DNA from 2 places in the Moritella sp. Urea-trap-13 genome. Region 2 is predicted to be linked to the other one. Evidence: predicted binding sites of a transcription regulator. Region 2 holds the regulator's gene; the other holds the start of a gene.
What was found. The regulator sigma-54, encoded in region 2, starts transcription at its own class of promoters, with help from an activator protein. The targets are predictions, from matches to a motif close to GTTGGCACGNNNNTNGNNT.
Positions count from the first base shown of each region.

Region 1 (8,324 bases), on a different contig from region 2:
CAAATAAAACAGCAGACCAAAATAAGGATGAATTTGAGCGTGGCTATGAAATCCCTTGGCAAAACGAAGACGTATTGTACTGGCTTGAAAAACTACGTAATTGGCAAGAAAAATACAATCCTATTAGTAAGCCTACTGATTGTCATACATTAAAGACAAAGCATACAAGAACAACAAAGTCGAAAGCTTATTTGAGCGCAATGGGGCACTGTTGTTTTCTATTTCGAGATGCTGCTTCAGCTAAGATAGAGGATAGAATTAAGCCTATTCTTGAAACGCCAATACAAACTATTTGGTACAAATTATTACAGCAACTTGAACAAGATCTTTTAGTTTCTGGCGACACACTATCTGATGGTACAGTACTACGATTAGTTCATGACTATGGTGAAGATTATAAATTGCAGAAGAAAAGAACAGAGTTTCCTTTGCATAGCCTTCGTGTATCGCTTATTACCTGTTACATCATGGATGCCAAGTTGCCTTTGGCTGTAGTCTCAAAGCTTTTAGCTGGTCATTCACGCATTCTAATGACGGTATATTATACCAAACTTACCCCTGCGGTTATGAAGGAAAAAATGACCGCCGCTGATAAATTGCTTGATGATAAATCTCAAGAAAGCGTTCGCACGTTTCTTAAAGATGCAGAAATGCGTCAAATAGAATGCAAAATGGCCTATAACGATGGCCAAGCTATCGAGGTAGCTCTTGTTAATAGAAATCCAATTGGATGGGAGAATCGTCACCATGGGCTATGTCTAGCGGGCGGTAATACTGTTCGTTCAGATGAAACTGCAACGGTCGCAGGATGCTGGAACGGAGGTGAATTCATTGCAGCCAGAGGTTCAGCATCAAGTGTTTACGGCTCAGTACCACACGGTTCAGAAAACTGTGTTCGATGCCGATGGTTTATCACCGAAGCTCGTTATCTTCCTGCGTTAAATGCTCACCTTAACTTTATGAGTTATAAAACCCATGAATCCGTTAATTTAGCTGTAAAGCTAGAGGGCGAAATTGAGGTCATGGAAGAATTAAAATACGAAGCAGAAATGGAGGGTAAGCCTTTTATTCAGCATAGTGAATTACAAGCACTTCAACGTCGATATGAAAAACAATTAGTAGGCGCTGATGAGTACACGAAAGATTGGATTGCAACTTTTAACCTGATTCGTCGTTTGATTGAAATTGAGCAAGAGCGAGCTGAAACGGATAGCACTAATAAGCTCGTTGCCGTAGGGTCTGAGAACGACATCAAAGTTGGATTCATGGAAACCACATCGGAGTTATTACACCTTTCTTTACTCTGTGATGATGCTGAAATTTATCCAGACATGTTAGATGATGTGAAGAAAACACCAGCAATTCAAGATAGAACGCAAAGTCTAAGCAGAATCATGATGCGTAAAGGTTATATGCCGCAACTCTTAATGCTAGACAAAGACCAGCAGCTTATTGCTGCAAACGCGATGATGCGTCAAATGGCACTGCAAGCTAATCCGACGGATAAACTCGATGGCTATAAACAAGTTACGAGCTATTTCGAATTAGAGCAATTCATGCAAGATAGTAAACTTCTTGATGTAGGAGTAACAGCATTAGAACATCAAATTAAACAATCCGTTGATGGTATATCAATTAAGTCGTTAAAAAATAAAGGAACCGTGGGAGAATTGCTAAATGCAAGTTGATATTAATGTGATCTTGGAAGACCTAAAAACAGGGAAAACACAACGTACAAGAGGTTCATTAGATAATCTCAATGCCTTATTAGAATCCCGATTTAATGCAGGAGAGCAAGACTACTCTATTGCAACGATTGGTCGATTATCTAAGGCTGATGGTGGTATTGGTACGGTTAGTATCCGTAATAAAACAGGTGAACACTTCCGCCTTCTTATTGATACATGGGCGACAAAAGCTAACACTACAATGAAAAAGCCTCCTGTGCCTCATTCGAGAAAGCATGATGTACCATCAGATATGGAGCTTTTAAAGCGGTTAGATGACCCAGCTATGAGAGCTGTTTTTGGTCAAATTATTGCCGAAAAGAATAAGCTAAAAGCAGAGAATCGTATCTTAAAACAAAACACTGAAGTCGTTGTAGATATACGTCCAAACCAAATAATTCATCCAGTACAAGTAAAGAAAGGAGTTGAAGTATTACCGTATTTTGACGGTGTCTTGCTTGAAGGAGATGTTGAGGCATTAAAAGATGCTATTGATGAGGTGAAACTAGATCAACGAGGTTGGACTGTAACTAAATATGGTGCAGTAAAAGATGAGAATAGTCGTCCACTGTTTAAAAATGGATTCGTTCTAGCAATTCAGAAAATATTGGCAGAAGTTTAAAATAATAAGTTAGTAACCTAAAACAGCTTTTTATATTTTTTAATTTAATGAGGGATTAAGCTTAAAATGCTGTGTTATCATGAGATTACATTTTAACTGTAACTATTTATAGGCTAAGTATGGCATTAGTTCATTCATTATCTGCTGAAGATAACTCTTCTGCGGCTAGAGCCACTGCTGGCGTTGTGGCTCAACGTATTGGAAAATCTCTAAAGCAACGCTTTGAAACGAATATACATAAACGTAGCTGTAACACAACAGATACTGATTACTCAGTGAAAATGTCTAGCAGAGCAATTGCCGCTTTTGCGATCCATTACTTGGGAAAAGCAGATGATATTCAAGCGGCTAAAGGAGTCTGTGATAGTCCTGAGGATGGCGGGATCGATGGCATTTTCGTTAACCATAACGAAAAAACGGTTGTTGTAGTTCAGGCTAAATTTAATCAAGCAGGGAATGCCACTTGGACAACCTCAGATTTTTTACGCTTTAAAACTGCATGTGAATATTTGCAAGAGTGTGACTTTGGACGTTTTGATGAGATCTTACAAGCACTAGGGGCTGATATCGAACTAGCATTAGATTCTATCGATTATCAATTCAAGTTTGTAATGGCGCATACAGGTAAGAGAGGTGCGGCTTCAGATATACTGCGAGATATGCAGCAATGGCAAAATGAATTAAACGAAGCTGCGATTGTTGAAATTGGTACTCCTGATAACGATCTTCCTTTTCAAGTTCACTTAGTTTCTGCGGAAGACCTAACTGAATGGATGCGATTTCAGCATTCTAGTTCTGTTAATTTACCTGACGTGGAGATCGAAGAGTACGGTAAAATAGCAACTCCTTATGCCGCTTATTATGGAATTGTTGGTGGAGATCAAGTTCACGAATGGTGGCAAGAACATTCATCCGATTTGTTTACCAAAAACATTCGAAACTTACTTGGTAAAACGGATGTAAATGAATCGATTCGAGATACTGCTGCTAATAATCCAGATAAGTTCTGGTTCTTTAATAATGGTATTACGGTATTAGTTCGAAATGTTCAACCATATAGACGTAACAATGAACGAGATCGAACCCGAGGTCGTTTTAAATTTACAGATGTCAGTATAATTAATGGTGCTCAAACAGTGAGTAGTATTGGCTATATAGGTGAGATTGACCCAAGTCATCTTGCAGATATTAAAGTTCAGGTTCGGTTTATTCATATACCTCTTGGAGAGAATGAAGAAATTATTGACTTAATAACCAGAGCTAACAATCATCAAAATCGAGTTTTGGGTCGAGACTTTGCTTCTCAACATAAAGAACAATTGCGGTTAAGAGACGAATTAGCTGTTGAAAAATATAGTTACCAATTACTCAGAAGTGATCAGGTATCTGATATTGAATATTCTATAGATATAGATGAGGCACTTGATGGTTTAGCGTGTTTAACAATGAATCCCACAACGCTAGCTATTTTAAAGAGTGCTCGTGGTAAATTCTTTGAAAATTTAGATGGTAGTCAATATCGCTCTGTTTTTAATCCTACAGTAAGTGGTGTAAAGCTGATTAATGTAGTAAAGCACCACAAGTACATTGAAGATTTGCTGAAAAAAAGACTAGCAACTACAGATCAATACAATACGAAGAAACGTTATGGAATTTTGACTCATGCTAATCGTTTGATAGCAGCCAGACTTATGGAACAAGTATCTGGTTTGAAGAGTGAAACTACCTTAATGACTGTTGAAAAAGGTAATATTGATAGACATTTTGATACTTTATTGGGTCAGTTAGAAACACTAATTGATACATACTACCCTACCGCATACCTAGCAAGATTTTTTAGTAACGCAACTAAAATTACGGCTACAATAGCCTACGTTAAAAATGGAACCATTCCTATTTCAGATTGACCATTGTCTAATGTGGCACACTGTATAGTTTGCCACATATCACAATTAAAACTTACAGATGATTAACCTGTAAGTTTTATATATTATTCTTATACTTATATAAAAACATTACCCGCTAGTAAGTAACTGTTATACAACTCAAAATAACTAAATAAATTTATTTTATATGGTTTTAACTAGATAGTACTGAAGTGATGGGCTTTTTTTAGCATAAATCGGCTACTGTCATCAAACCGTCATGTTTTGTTCATATGATTGTCATCAGTTAATTGGATACTTGTAGTCACAGAAACGAGATACAAAACATTATTAGTCATCAAGACGACATAAAACATTATACTTGGAGAAGTAAAAAATGAATATTAAACAAATTGTTGTAGCATTAGGGATATCAATGACAGCAATCGCTTCACAAAGCGCATTTGCAGCAGGTCTAGACCCTAAATTACCTGAATACCAAAAAGTAAGTGGTATCTCTGGTAACCTATCTACAGTTGGTTCAGATACATTAGCAAACATGATGACCTTGTGGGCTGAAGAATTCAAACATACTTACCCAAGTGTTAATGTACAAATTCAAGCTGCGGGCTCTTCTACAGCGCCACCGGCACTAACAGAAGGTACTTCACAATTCGGTCCTATGAGCCGTAAAATGAAGTCGAAAGAGATTGAAGCGTTCGAAAAACGTTACGGTTACAAGCCTACTGCAATTCGTGTTGCTATCGATGCTCTAGCGGTATTCGTACACAAAGATAACCCAATTAAAGGTTTAAGCATTGCTGACGTAGATGCAATCTTCTCAAGCACACTAAAATGTGGCGAAGCTAAGCGTATTGAACGTTGGGGTGAATTAGGGCTAGAAGGTTCTTGGGCATCACGTGATATCCAATTATTTGGTCGAAACTCAGTATCAGGTACTTACGGTTACTTTAAGAAGAAAGCGTTGTGTAAAGGTGACTTTAAAAACAATGTAAATGAGCAGCCCGGTTCAGCTTCTGTTGTACAATCTGTATCATCATCACTGAATGCCATTGGTTACTCAGGTATCGGTTATAAGACATCTGGCGTACGTGCTGTCGCTCTAGCGAAAAAAGGTACTAACTACATTGATGCAACACTAGATAACGCTGCATCAGGTAAATACCCACTGTCTCGTTACCTATACGTTTACATCAACAAGAGCCCAAACAAAGCATTATCACCAATGCAAACTGAGTTCTTAAAACTGATGTTATCGAAACAAGGTCAGAAGATCGTCGCTAAAGATGGTTACATCCCACTACCTAATTCAGTGACAACAAAAGACCTTAAGAAAGCCGGTATTACCCTGTAATACAACTTACTTAAGTTAAATAATTCGAAGCCCGCTATGTAGCGGGCTTTTTGCTTTCTGGCATACTGAGTTGCGCCGAGCCCTTGATTACGCTGATCTACTTATTGCTGAGTTTAGAACTGTTGTTAAGTTTAGAGTTATTGCAAGTTTAGAATTATTGCTCATAAAGTGATACATTCCTCACATTTAGTCCCCATCTTGGTGCGTTTTTTCAGTCTAGGTCTAATGGTTTTTAACGGTTTAAATGCAAGTTGTTGATTGTTAGTTATTTTTTATTATTCCTTTAGTTGGCATCAGTGTTGCAATACCTTAGCTAGGATAAAAGTTTTATATTTTTTAATTATCGAAGAGGGATTTTTTATGGGACAAGAAAAATTTAACATATTGTCTTTTTCAGGGAAGATGAAAACATTACACCTATCGTGGATGGCGTTTTTTATTACCTTTGTGGTTTGGTTTAATGCCGCACCATTAATGTTAGCCATTAAAGACAGCATGGGACTTACCACGGAAGAAGTGAAAACCTTACTGATTCTTAACGTCGCTTTGACTATTCCAGCGCGGGTTATTATTGGTATGTTAACCGATAAATACGGGCCTCGGATTGTTTATTCGACCTTATTAGCCGTCTGTTCAATTCCATGCTTTATGTTTGCACTGGCAACGACTTTCGAACAATTGGCCATCGCGCGTTTCATGATGGGTCTTATTGGTGCGGGTTTTGTGGTTGGTATTCGTATCGTTAGTGAATGGTTTCCTGCCAATGAATTAGGCACGGCAGAAGGTATTTATGGTGGTTGGGGTAACTTTGGCTCCGCTGCCGCAGCATTCACACTACCGACCGTTGCGCTATTGTTTGGTGGTCCAGATGGCTGGCGTTATGCTATTGCCATCACCGGAGTGATGAGCTTAGCATTCAGTGTTGTGTATTATCTTAATGTCACCGATACACCAAAAGGGTCGACTTATTTCCGTCCGAAAAAAGGCGGTGCAATGGAAGTGACCAGCAAAGGTGATTTCTTTTTACTGCTATTTATGAAGCTACCTATGTATTTAACGCTCGATCTTTTAGCGTGGAAATTATTACAGGTTGATATGTTTACCGAGACCACTACTTATTCGGTTTATCTTGGTTTAGCTGTGTTGTATGTACTTGATTGCTGGAAAACATACCAAGTAAACAGTGATATCTTTGTTAAAGAAGTACCTGAGATTGAGCGTTATAAGTTTAAGCAAGTTGCGGTACTTAACGTATTGTATTTTTCAACATTTGGTTCTGAATTAGCCGTGGTGTCTATGCTGCCACTATTCTTTGCTGAAACATTCGGTTTAGGTATGGCTGAAGCGGGTATGGTTGCGGCTTCTTACGCCTTCATGAATCTGATGTCTCGCCCTGGTGGCGGTTGGATTAGTGATCGCTTTGGTCGTAAGAAAACCTTACTTATTCTTACCGCGGGTCTAGCCGTTGGTTATTATGCTATGTCACAAATTACGTCTACATGGTCACTACCACTGGCTATCGCCACAGCAATGGCATGTTCGTTCTTCGTGCAAGCCGGTGAAGGTGCGGTATTTGCTGCTGTACCATTAATCAAACGTCGTTTAACAGGGCAGATTGCTGGTATGACTGGCGCGTATGGTAACGTCGGTGCAGTATTTTATTTAACGTTGTATTCAATCGTATCAACGCAGGTGTTCTTTTATGCCATTGCGGTGACGGCTATCGTGGGCTTTGTTGCTTTACTGTTGATGGAAGAGCCAAAAGGTCATATTGCAGAAGTGGACGAAGACGGTAAAGTAACGTTAATCAATGTGTCATAAGCTATTTTTCGTAAACCCTTTGTCATAAATCATATAGCATAAATACGGCGCCATTATCTTATTAGGTAATGGCGCCGTTTTGTTTGGTGATCTATGTCGTCATCTAGCTGTGTCGCTATGTACCTGGTTATGCTTCGGTCATTTCAGAAATTAAGGTCGGCGAAATTTTTGCTAATGCCGCATTAAATTTATCATAATCGAGGTTTTCAGGTAATGCGAGCTTAAGTTTGGCGTAAAAACGGTTGTTATCAGACTGCCATAGGTCTTTACAATGGGTTGTTATCGCTTTCAATTCAATGTCATACTGCGTAAGCACCTGCGATACTTCATTAATAATACCAGGGCGGTCACTATCTTGAATAATTAGGCAAGGTGATTGGTGCCAGATACTTTGATTTTTACCTTCCGCGAAATTTATGGTCAGGCCTGGAATGAGGCTTAATGCTTCACATAAATCACGGTAATATTCATCGTCAACTGAAATTTGTAAGATACCGGCAAATTGCCCTGCGAGCTCACTCATATTACTTGCTAACCAATTGCCCTTATGTTCGGCGACGACACGCGATAAATTATTTATGAGACCTGATTTGTCATCACCAATAAGCGTTACGATAAGTTGTTTAAGCATTGTTAAGCCCTATGTAATAAATTCGATGTAAAACGTTTCGTTTTAGCTATGTTCATCACTTAATATGATGCGGCGTACTATATGCAAATCGTGTGCATAAATATAGTGTCGTTATCTAAATATCAGAACTGAGTCGAGCTAATGTCGATTATATTTAACCTTGTTGCGGGATGTCATATAACTGTCATATAAATTACCTATAATCCGATTGTGATTAATTACAGCTAAAGACGAGGAAGAGATGGCTGAACAGTTTTCTTTAACGATTGCGGGCTCCCGTAAA
Region 1 covers NZ_PJCA01000038.1:8,837-17,160, reverse strand. The annotation lists gene CXF93_RS18030 (VPA1269 family protein) at 1-1,688, shown strand, start outside; gene gmtX (gamma-mobile-trio protein GmtX) at 1,678-2,349, shown strand; gene CXF93_RS18020 (AIPR family protein) at 2,469-4,256, shown strand; gene CXF93_RS18015 (PstS family phosphate ABC transporter substrate-binding protein) at 4,612-5,589, shown strand; gene CXF93_RS18010 (NarK family nitrate/nitrite MFS transporter) at 5,950-7,410, shown strand; gene CXF93_RS18005 (glycine cleavage system protein R) at 7,538-8,041, opposite strand; gene CXF93_RS18000 (ABC transporter permease subunit) at 8,283-8,324, shown strand, end outside.
Region 1: a site for sigma-54 is predicted at 5,876-5,894, ahead of CXF93_RS18010 (NarK family nitrate/nitrite MFS transporter). Genes of this name have one in related genera too.

Region 2 (8,324 bases):
GTTGTTCAGCGATGAATACTGAACGATGTTGACCGCCAGTACAGCCAATCGCAACGGTGACATAGCTGCGGTTATTTTTTTCTAATAGCGGTAACCAGGTGGTTAATAAGTTTTCAATTTGCATCGTAAAGCTCATTACCTCTGGTTGCTGACTGAGGTAATTAATCACCGGCTCATCGAGACCTGTGTAAGGTTTTAACTCTGGGATCCAATGTGGATTTGGCAAAAATCGTACATCAAAGACATAATCTGCATCCATAGGCAGGCCATGTTTAAAACCAAATGATTGAAAAACTAGGACTAATTGATTGTTTTTCTTGCCTAAAATACGCTCTTTTATTTGTTCGCTGAGCTCATGAATATTTAATTCAGAAGTATCGATTTTTAAATCAGCATGCAAAGCGATAGGACGTAATCGTTTTTCTTCTATTTCAATTGCTTGAGATAATGACAGCTCATCTTTGGTTAATGGATGCAGTCGTCTTGTTTCGCTATAACGCTTAATAAGCACTGATTTATTGGCATCAAGGAATAAACTGGTTAGTTCGGTGCTGGCTTTTAGCTCCGTAATGATGTCATTTAATTCTTGCTTATCAGTCGGTAGATTACGCACATCAATGCTGACTGCCATTTTTTCAGTTTTGGCATTTAAGGTTTGTAGTAGCTGTGGGAGTAAGGTGACTGGCAGGTTGTCTACGCAATAGTAGCCTAAATCTTCAAGTACCCGTAATGCAATTGATTTACCGGATCCTGATTGGCCGCTGACTATAATTAATTTCATATTTCATCCTCACATCTGCGCAGTTCATACACCATGACCTGAGCCAAAATTAGTTTGCTAATTTTAAACTCATGACGATATATAATAATGGGCTCATTATCCCGCAATTGATGTGGATATGATATGTTTTAATTATGGCAGGAGCATGAATACCTAAAGGAAAAATAGTTTTCCTTTAGGTTATTTGTTGTGGGACTAAAACTAATGGCGGATTAATTTTTCTTTATGCTTAATTACTTGGCGATCAAGTTTATCCATTAAGCCATCAATGGCTGCATACATATCGTTATGTTCATGTACGGCAAAGATTTCACCCCCGCTTAACTGTATTTTTGCTTCTGCAACTTGGAGTAGTTTTTCGACATTTAAGATCACATGGATATTGTTAATGTGATCGAAATGTCGTTCTAATTTGGAAAACTTGCTGTCAACGTAATCTTTCAGTGAATCTGTAATGTCTACATGTCTACCTGTTAAATTAATTTGCATATACGTCTCCCTTATGAAGGTTAGGTGAGTCCTATAACAGACTCTTGCGCTGATTCGATGGCGGTATACTCAGTGCTTCTCGGTACTTTGCAATAGTACGTCGAGCCACCTTGATACCTTGATCAGCAAGTAAATCAGCAATCTTGCTGTCACTTAATGGTTTGCTGACATTTTCTGCCGCGACCAATTTCTTAATTAATGCCCGGATGGCGGTTGATGAACACTCGCCGCCGTTATCTGTGCTTACATGACTTGAAAAGAAAAATTTCAATTCAAAAATACCACGTGGCGTGTGCATAAATTTCTGCGTCGTTACCCGTGAAATAGTTGATTCATGCATTTCAACTTCTTCGGCAATATCGTTGAGTACCATCGGCTTCATGGCTTCATCGCCATACTCAAAGAAATCAACCTGTCGTTGTACAATACTTTTTGTCACTTTTAGCAAGGTGTCATTACGACTTTCTAAACTTTTAATAAACCACTTAGCTTCCTGTACGTGGGTACGTACAAATTGCCCATCGCTACTGTTGCGGTTACCCGTCGAAAGATTAGAATATTCATTGTTCACTTTTAATCTTGGCACAATGTCAGGATTTAACGCTACTACCCACTGATTATTTTTTTTCTTTACTAACACGTCGGGAATAACGTAGAGGCCTTCCGTTTGATCAATAACATTACCTGGTCTTGGCTCCAAGCTCTGAATTAATTGCATGATCTCTTTAAGCTGTGGCTCTTTTAATTTTGTTTTACGGCTTAATTGACGGTAGTCGCGATTACCCAATAAATCCATATGAGAGTGAATTATTTGCTGACATTCGCTTAACCAAGGGGTATTTTTAGGTAAATGTTGGAGTTGGATCAATAAACATTCTTGCAGTGAGCGTGCTGCGACACCGATGGGGTCAAAGTGCTGAATGCGTTTTAGCACCGCTTCGACTTCATCTAATTCAATTTTTTCGTCGTTGTTATCATCAACTTCTTGGTGATCGATATCAACGCTATTAAGGATCTCTTCGCAGCTTTGGTTAAGGTAACCATGGTCATCAATACCATCAATAATGGCGATGGCAATAGCGCGGTCGATATCAGAAAATGGGGTTAACTCCATTTGCCACATCAAGTGCTCGTATAAACCTTCGCTGGTTTCACCTTGGTAAACTTGATCAAGTCCATCAATACCGGCACTACCGCTACTGTGGTTTTGTATTTGTGGGGTGTAGACATCATCCCAATTACTGTCATTGGGTAATTCATCTTGGATAGAGTCGCTGTTAAGCGCATCGCCAACTTCAATTTGACTGCTATCGGTCAGCGCAGCATCGTTATCGATGTCCTGACTATTGCCATCATGATCAGTATTACTCTCTGCATCGTTAGAAAGCGATTCATGGGGATCTTCTTGTTCTAGTAGTGGATTGCTATCTAGCGCTTCTTGAATCTCTTGCTGTAACTCCAAGGTCGATAATTGTAATAACCGAATCGCTTGTTGTAACTGTGGCGTCATTGCCAGAGATTGACTCATCCTAAGTTGTAATGATGGCTTCATCTAACGACTACTCTCTCTTCCTTAATGCGGCTAAGTATCAATATCAAACTATAGTCGGAATTGATCTCCAAGATATACTTCTTTCACTTTTTCGTTAGATAAAATCTCTTCGGAAGTACCTGATGCGATCAAATGTCCATGACTAACAATATAAGAGTGTTCACATACATCGAGCGTCTCACGTACGTTATGGTCGGTAATTAATACCCCTAAACCACGATCACGCAGGTGCTGAATAATTTTTTTAATATCACCAACCGAGATCGGATCAACACCGGCAAACGGTTCATCTAATAAAATAAACTTAGGATCAGCTGCCAATGCGCGGGCAATCTCAACGCGGCGGCGTTCACCACCGGATAAACTCATGCCTAAACTGTCGCGAATATGGGTGATATGAAATTCTTCTAGTAACTCTTCTAACTTTTCTTCGCGTTCAAAACGACTGAGTTCTGGACGTAACTCTAAGATGGCCATGATATTTTTAGTCACTGATAGGCGACGAAAAATGGAGGCTTCTTGCGGTAAATAACCAATACCTTGCTGTGCTCGAATATGCATTGGCTCATGCGTTAATTCTTGGTCATCAATGAAGATTTGTCCATGATCTCGTTTAACTAAGCCAACCACCATGTAGAAGGTGGTGGTTTTACCTGCGCCATTGGGCCCAAGCAAACCAACAATTTGGCCTGATTCAACTTCGAGACTCACATCTGAAACAACTTTTCGTTTGTTGTAACTTTTTGCTAAGTGTGATGCTTTTAAACGCGCCATATGAATTTATTTACTCTACTTAGTTTTAGTGTCTTCAGGAGTGAAAATGGTGATCACTCGATCTGATTCATTATTACCGCTCTCGGCTATCATTTCTTGTTTATCAATTTGGTAGATGATCTTGTTACCTTTGACTTCACTATCAGCCTGACGTAAACGTGCATTTATTGTTAATGTTAAACGCTTTTTACCCAGTTCGTAACGGATCTCATTCGACTCAGCATTAATCTTTTTGCCGTCATCAAGCTCTTGATAAAAAGTGGCGACGTTACCTGTGGCTATCATTACTTCTGTACCTTTACCACCCGGACTTAATACCGTTAGCTTATCAGCATGAATTAATATAGTCCCTTGAGTCACTACCACATTATCATAAAATATGACGCGGTTCTCTTTAATAAACACTTCTTGACGTTTGGCGTTTACGATAACATTTTCTTCAAAGTCAGACTCTAACGCGAGGGCTGAATTACTCATCAATAACGTTAACAGTAAAATTTTATATTTTTTCATCATTAGTATATATCGCTTTAACTTGCTTAAGGATAGTCATGTATTCTTGTTTTAAATCACCTTCCAGCCCAATCCCTGTTTGATTAAACAAGTCACCGGTAATGGTAATTAATTGATCGCTACGCACCAAGTTTGTGGCGAGCTCTAGTTGTAAATAACTGGTGGTGATGACATCTATATAATCATTTTTAGCCATGTTTTTGATAACCACATCATTGCGTAGTGTGGCAACATCCTCACTGCTAAAATCACCTTCTTTGGCCTGAATTTTCCACGTTGCTTGTGCATTGTCATCATAAAGGATAATAACGGGGTTGGTGAACATTGTCATGCCTAACTCGCCATAATGCTCCATACTATCTGCAAAAGTGCGACGTATAATTTTGCCTTCAATACTGAATTCGACACTACGGAGTATTTGTGCGGTGAAATCAGGCTGATATTCGGTTGACGCAGGTGCGGTTGTTTGTTCATCAGGCGAAAAAAATCGCCATATGCCAAGGGCACACAAAAAGAGGATAACTATTCCTACATTTTGTCGATTCATACCGAAGTACCTTGTGCTTGGTCTAAAATGCCTTTCGCTAATAGGATTAAATCGGCTAATTCTCTTACTGCACCAAAGCCACCGCGAATAGAGGTGCTAAAATCAGCGCCTTTTTTGACTAATGGATGTGCATCTGCAACGGCGACACTGAGGCCACAAAGATTCATCACCGGTAAGTCAATCACGTCATCACCGATGTAACCAACATGCTCAGGTGATATGTTTAATTTTTCAAGTAGCATGTTGAAGGCAATAACTTTGTTGTCTTGGCCTTGATAGATATGTTTAACCCCTAAGCCTTGCATGCGATTGGCGACAATGGTTGATTGACGTCCGGTGATAACCGCCACTTCAATACCTGCATTCAGCAGTGATTTAACCCCAAAACCATCACGGGTATGAAATGCTTTAAGCTCTTCGCCATCGTTACCCATATACACGCGACCGTCAGAAAAAACGCCATCTATATCGCAAATAAGTAGCTTTAATGTTTTTGCTTTAGTTAAAATTTCTTGTGAGATTGGACCGTATAATGTGTTGATCATTTTATAGTACACCTGCGCGTAGTAAGTCATGCATGTTGAAGGCGCCGACCGGTTCTTGTTGTGCATTAACGACAATTAAACCGTTAACTTTTTTATTTTCCATGACGGCAAGGGCTTCTGCAGCCAATATATGTTCATTAATAGTAACACACCTTTTGGTCATTACTGCACTGATAGGGGTTTGGTGAATATCTATACGCGCATCTAAAATACGACGTAAATCACCGTCAGTGAAAATACCAACTAACCTATTGGCGTTAGTGACAGCCGTCATACCAAGGCCTTTTCGAGACACTTCTAATAAGGCATCTGAGATAGTTTCGTTTTGCTGCACACTCGGTATACCATCACCTTTATGCATAATATCGGAAATACGCAGTAATAATTTACGGCCTAAGCTACCGCCGGGATGAGACAGCGCAAAATCATTCGCAGTAAAGCCTTTCGCTTCGAGTAATGCCACGGCAATCGCATCGCCCATCACTAGACTTGCTGTGGTGCTTGATGTTGGCGCTAATCCTAAGGGGCAGGCTTCTTTATCGACTTTAATGCATAAATTAACCTGTGCTTCGCGTGCCATGGTTGAGTTAGCATTACCTGTCATTGAAATAATTGGAATGCTTAAGCGTTTAAGCACTGGATATAACGCCAAAATTTCATTTGACTCGCCTGAGTTTGAGAGCGCGATGACCACATCTTCACCGCCAATCATGCCCAAATCACCGTGACTTGCTTCACCGGGATGGACGAAGAAAGCTGGGGTGCCGGTGCTGGCTAATGTCGCGGCAATTTTATTGGCTATGTGACCAGACTTCCCCATGCCAGTGATAATTACTTTACCTTTACAGGCGATTAATAATTCGCAAGCCGCCGTAAAAGTGTCATCAATATACTGACTTAATTGAGTAATCGCCGCCGCTTCTGTTTGAATGACATTAAGCGCGCTTTGGCAATAATTAAACTGACTAGACATGGTTACTCCCTAATAAAAATACGGTTTAATACTTAGATATAAAAATATCAAATAATGTTAAATGCTATTAAACACCAGAAATTGATACGCCACAAAACCAACGAGGAGTAATCCACCTTCAATGCGGTTGATTCGACCTGGACGACCTCTAAAGCTCATTGCCATTAATAGCATGACTATCGTAGCACCTAGCATGTAATAGAAGTCACGACTAATAATCGCGGGATCTATCATCCCAGGCGCTAAAATACCCGGTAGTGATAATACTGCTAAGATGTTGAATATATTAGAACCAATGATATTCCCAATAGCAAGATCATCCTCACCTTTTAGTACACCTGAAATTGACGCGGCGAGTTCCGGTAAGCTGGTGCCAATCGCGATAATCGTGAGGCCAATGACTAAATCGCTCATACCAAAGTGTTGGGCGATCACCACTGCTGAATCAACAAGGTAACTTGAACTAACAGGGAGAGCGATCATGCCGAAAATTAACCACGCAACTGCTTTCCAAGTTGGTACACCTTCTGGCACTTCATCGTTATGCTCTTGTACCAGAGGATCATTGTTGGGACGCTTTAGCGCGAGAATAGTTAAAGTGAGGATGGTAATAAAGAACAGTAATAATAGAATTACCCCTTCGTACATCTCTAACTTTAAATCCCACAGTACAACGCCAGCAAGTAGGGTGGTAATTAATACCATCGGGATCTCACGACGGATCGTTGCTGAGCCGACGAGTAACGGTTTTAATAATGCGGTGATACCTAATACTAAGGTGATGTTGGTTATATTTGAACCAATGGCGTTACCGATTGCCGTATTGGGTGCACCATTGAGAGATGCTGACACTGCTACCATCATTTCTGGTGCCGATGAGCCCATCGCGACAATAGTCAGGCCAATAATCAGCGGCGATATACCGAGGTTTCTCGCCAAACCAGCGGCACCATAGACGAATTTATCGGCACTTATAACAAGGCCAATCAATCCCAGAATTAAAATAATTATATTGGTAGTTAGCATCAGCACAATTGAAGTAGATAAAAAAGAACACTATTTTCGGTCTTTTTTCACTGAAAGAAAAGCTAAATTGTTAAATCTTGTCGTGTATTGAATGATCACAGCCTAAAAATCACTACTTAGTGATACTTTTGGATTGTGTATTATAGCGATTGCTTTTAGAATACTGGACTATTTTAATACTTTAGTTTTAAGCGCGATTCTCTCATTCAGAACGCCATTCACTTAAAACTAAACATGCTGTGGCTATCGTTTTAGGTCAGTTCGCGACTACGGCGTGTAGAGTTTTAACTTGGCTTAGAATGGCGGCATCATAGGATTTAAGTATTATGGATATTCAAGAATTACAAACATTGCTGGAAAATGAGTATACGTTCCAGGAATTACACGTGACAGGTGAAGGCAGTCATTACGACGTTATTGCTGTCGCCGAGATGTTTGTCGGTATGAGCCGTGTAAAAAAACAACAAGCTATTTATGCGCCATTAAAAGAGCAAATTGCATCAAATAGCATTCATGCGTTAACCATCAAGGCATACACACCTGAAGAATGGGTTCGCGAACGTAAATTTATATTACCTTCTTAGGCTGGATTAGAATGGATAAGTTTTTAATTAAAGGTCCTTGTCAGTTAAATGGCGATGTGACTATCTCGGGTGCTAAGAATGCGGCACTACCGATTTTGTTTGCTACATTGCTAAGTGATGAAACCATCACTCTTAAGAATGTTCCTGAATTAAGAGATATTAAGACCACGTTGCAATTGTTACGTGAGCTTGGTGCACAGGCAGAGCGTAACGCTGACGGTGATGTCGTTATCACTGCAGGTACAGTTAACTGCCAAAAAGCCCCTTATGAATTAGTTAAAACCATGCGCGCATCAATTTTAGCATTAGGTCCTTTGACTGCTAAATTTTCGACGGCGGATGTTTCTTTACCGGGTGGTTGCGCGATTGGCGCTCGTCCAGTGAATTTACACATTCACGGTTTAGAAATGATGCAAGCGAACATTAGCGTTGAAGAAGGCTATATTAAAGCCCGCGTTGATGGTCGTTTAAAAGGCGCGCGTATCCTCATGGATATGGTCAGTGTAACGGGTACTGAAAATTTATTAATGGCCGCGGTAC
Region 2 covers NZ_PJCA01000039.1:285,616-293,939, reverse strand. The annotation lists gene rapZ (RNase adapter RapZ) at 1-781, opposite strand, end outside; gene hpf (ribosome hibernation promoting factor) at 983-1,270, opposite strand; gene CXF93_RS20235 (RNA polymerase factor sigma-54) at 1,302-2,822, opposite strand; gene lptB (LPS export ABC transporter ATP-binding protein) at 2,871-3,596, opposite strand; gene lptA (lipopolysaccharide transport periplasmic protein LptA) at 3,612-4,112, opposite strand; gene lptC (LPS export ABC transporter periplasmic protein LptC) at 4,096-4,656, opposite strand; gene kdsC (3-deoxy-manno-octulosonate-8-phosphatase KdsC) at 4,653-5,201, opposite strand; gene CXF93_RS20210 (KpsF/GutQ family sugar-phosphate isomerase) at 5,203-6,174, opposite strand; gene CXF93_RS20205 (calcium/sodium antiporter) at 6,232-7,200, opposite strand; gene CXF93_RS20200 (BolA family protein) at 7,527-7,784, shown strand; gene murA (UDP-N-acetylglucosamine 1-carboxyvinyltransferase) at 7,796-8,324, shown strand, end outside.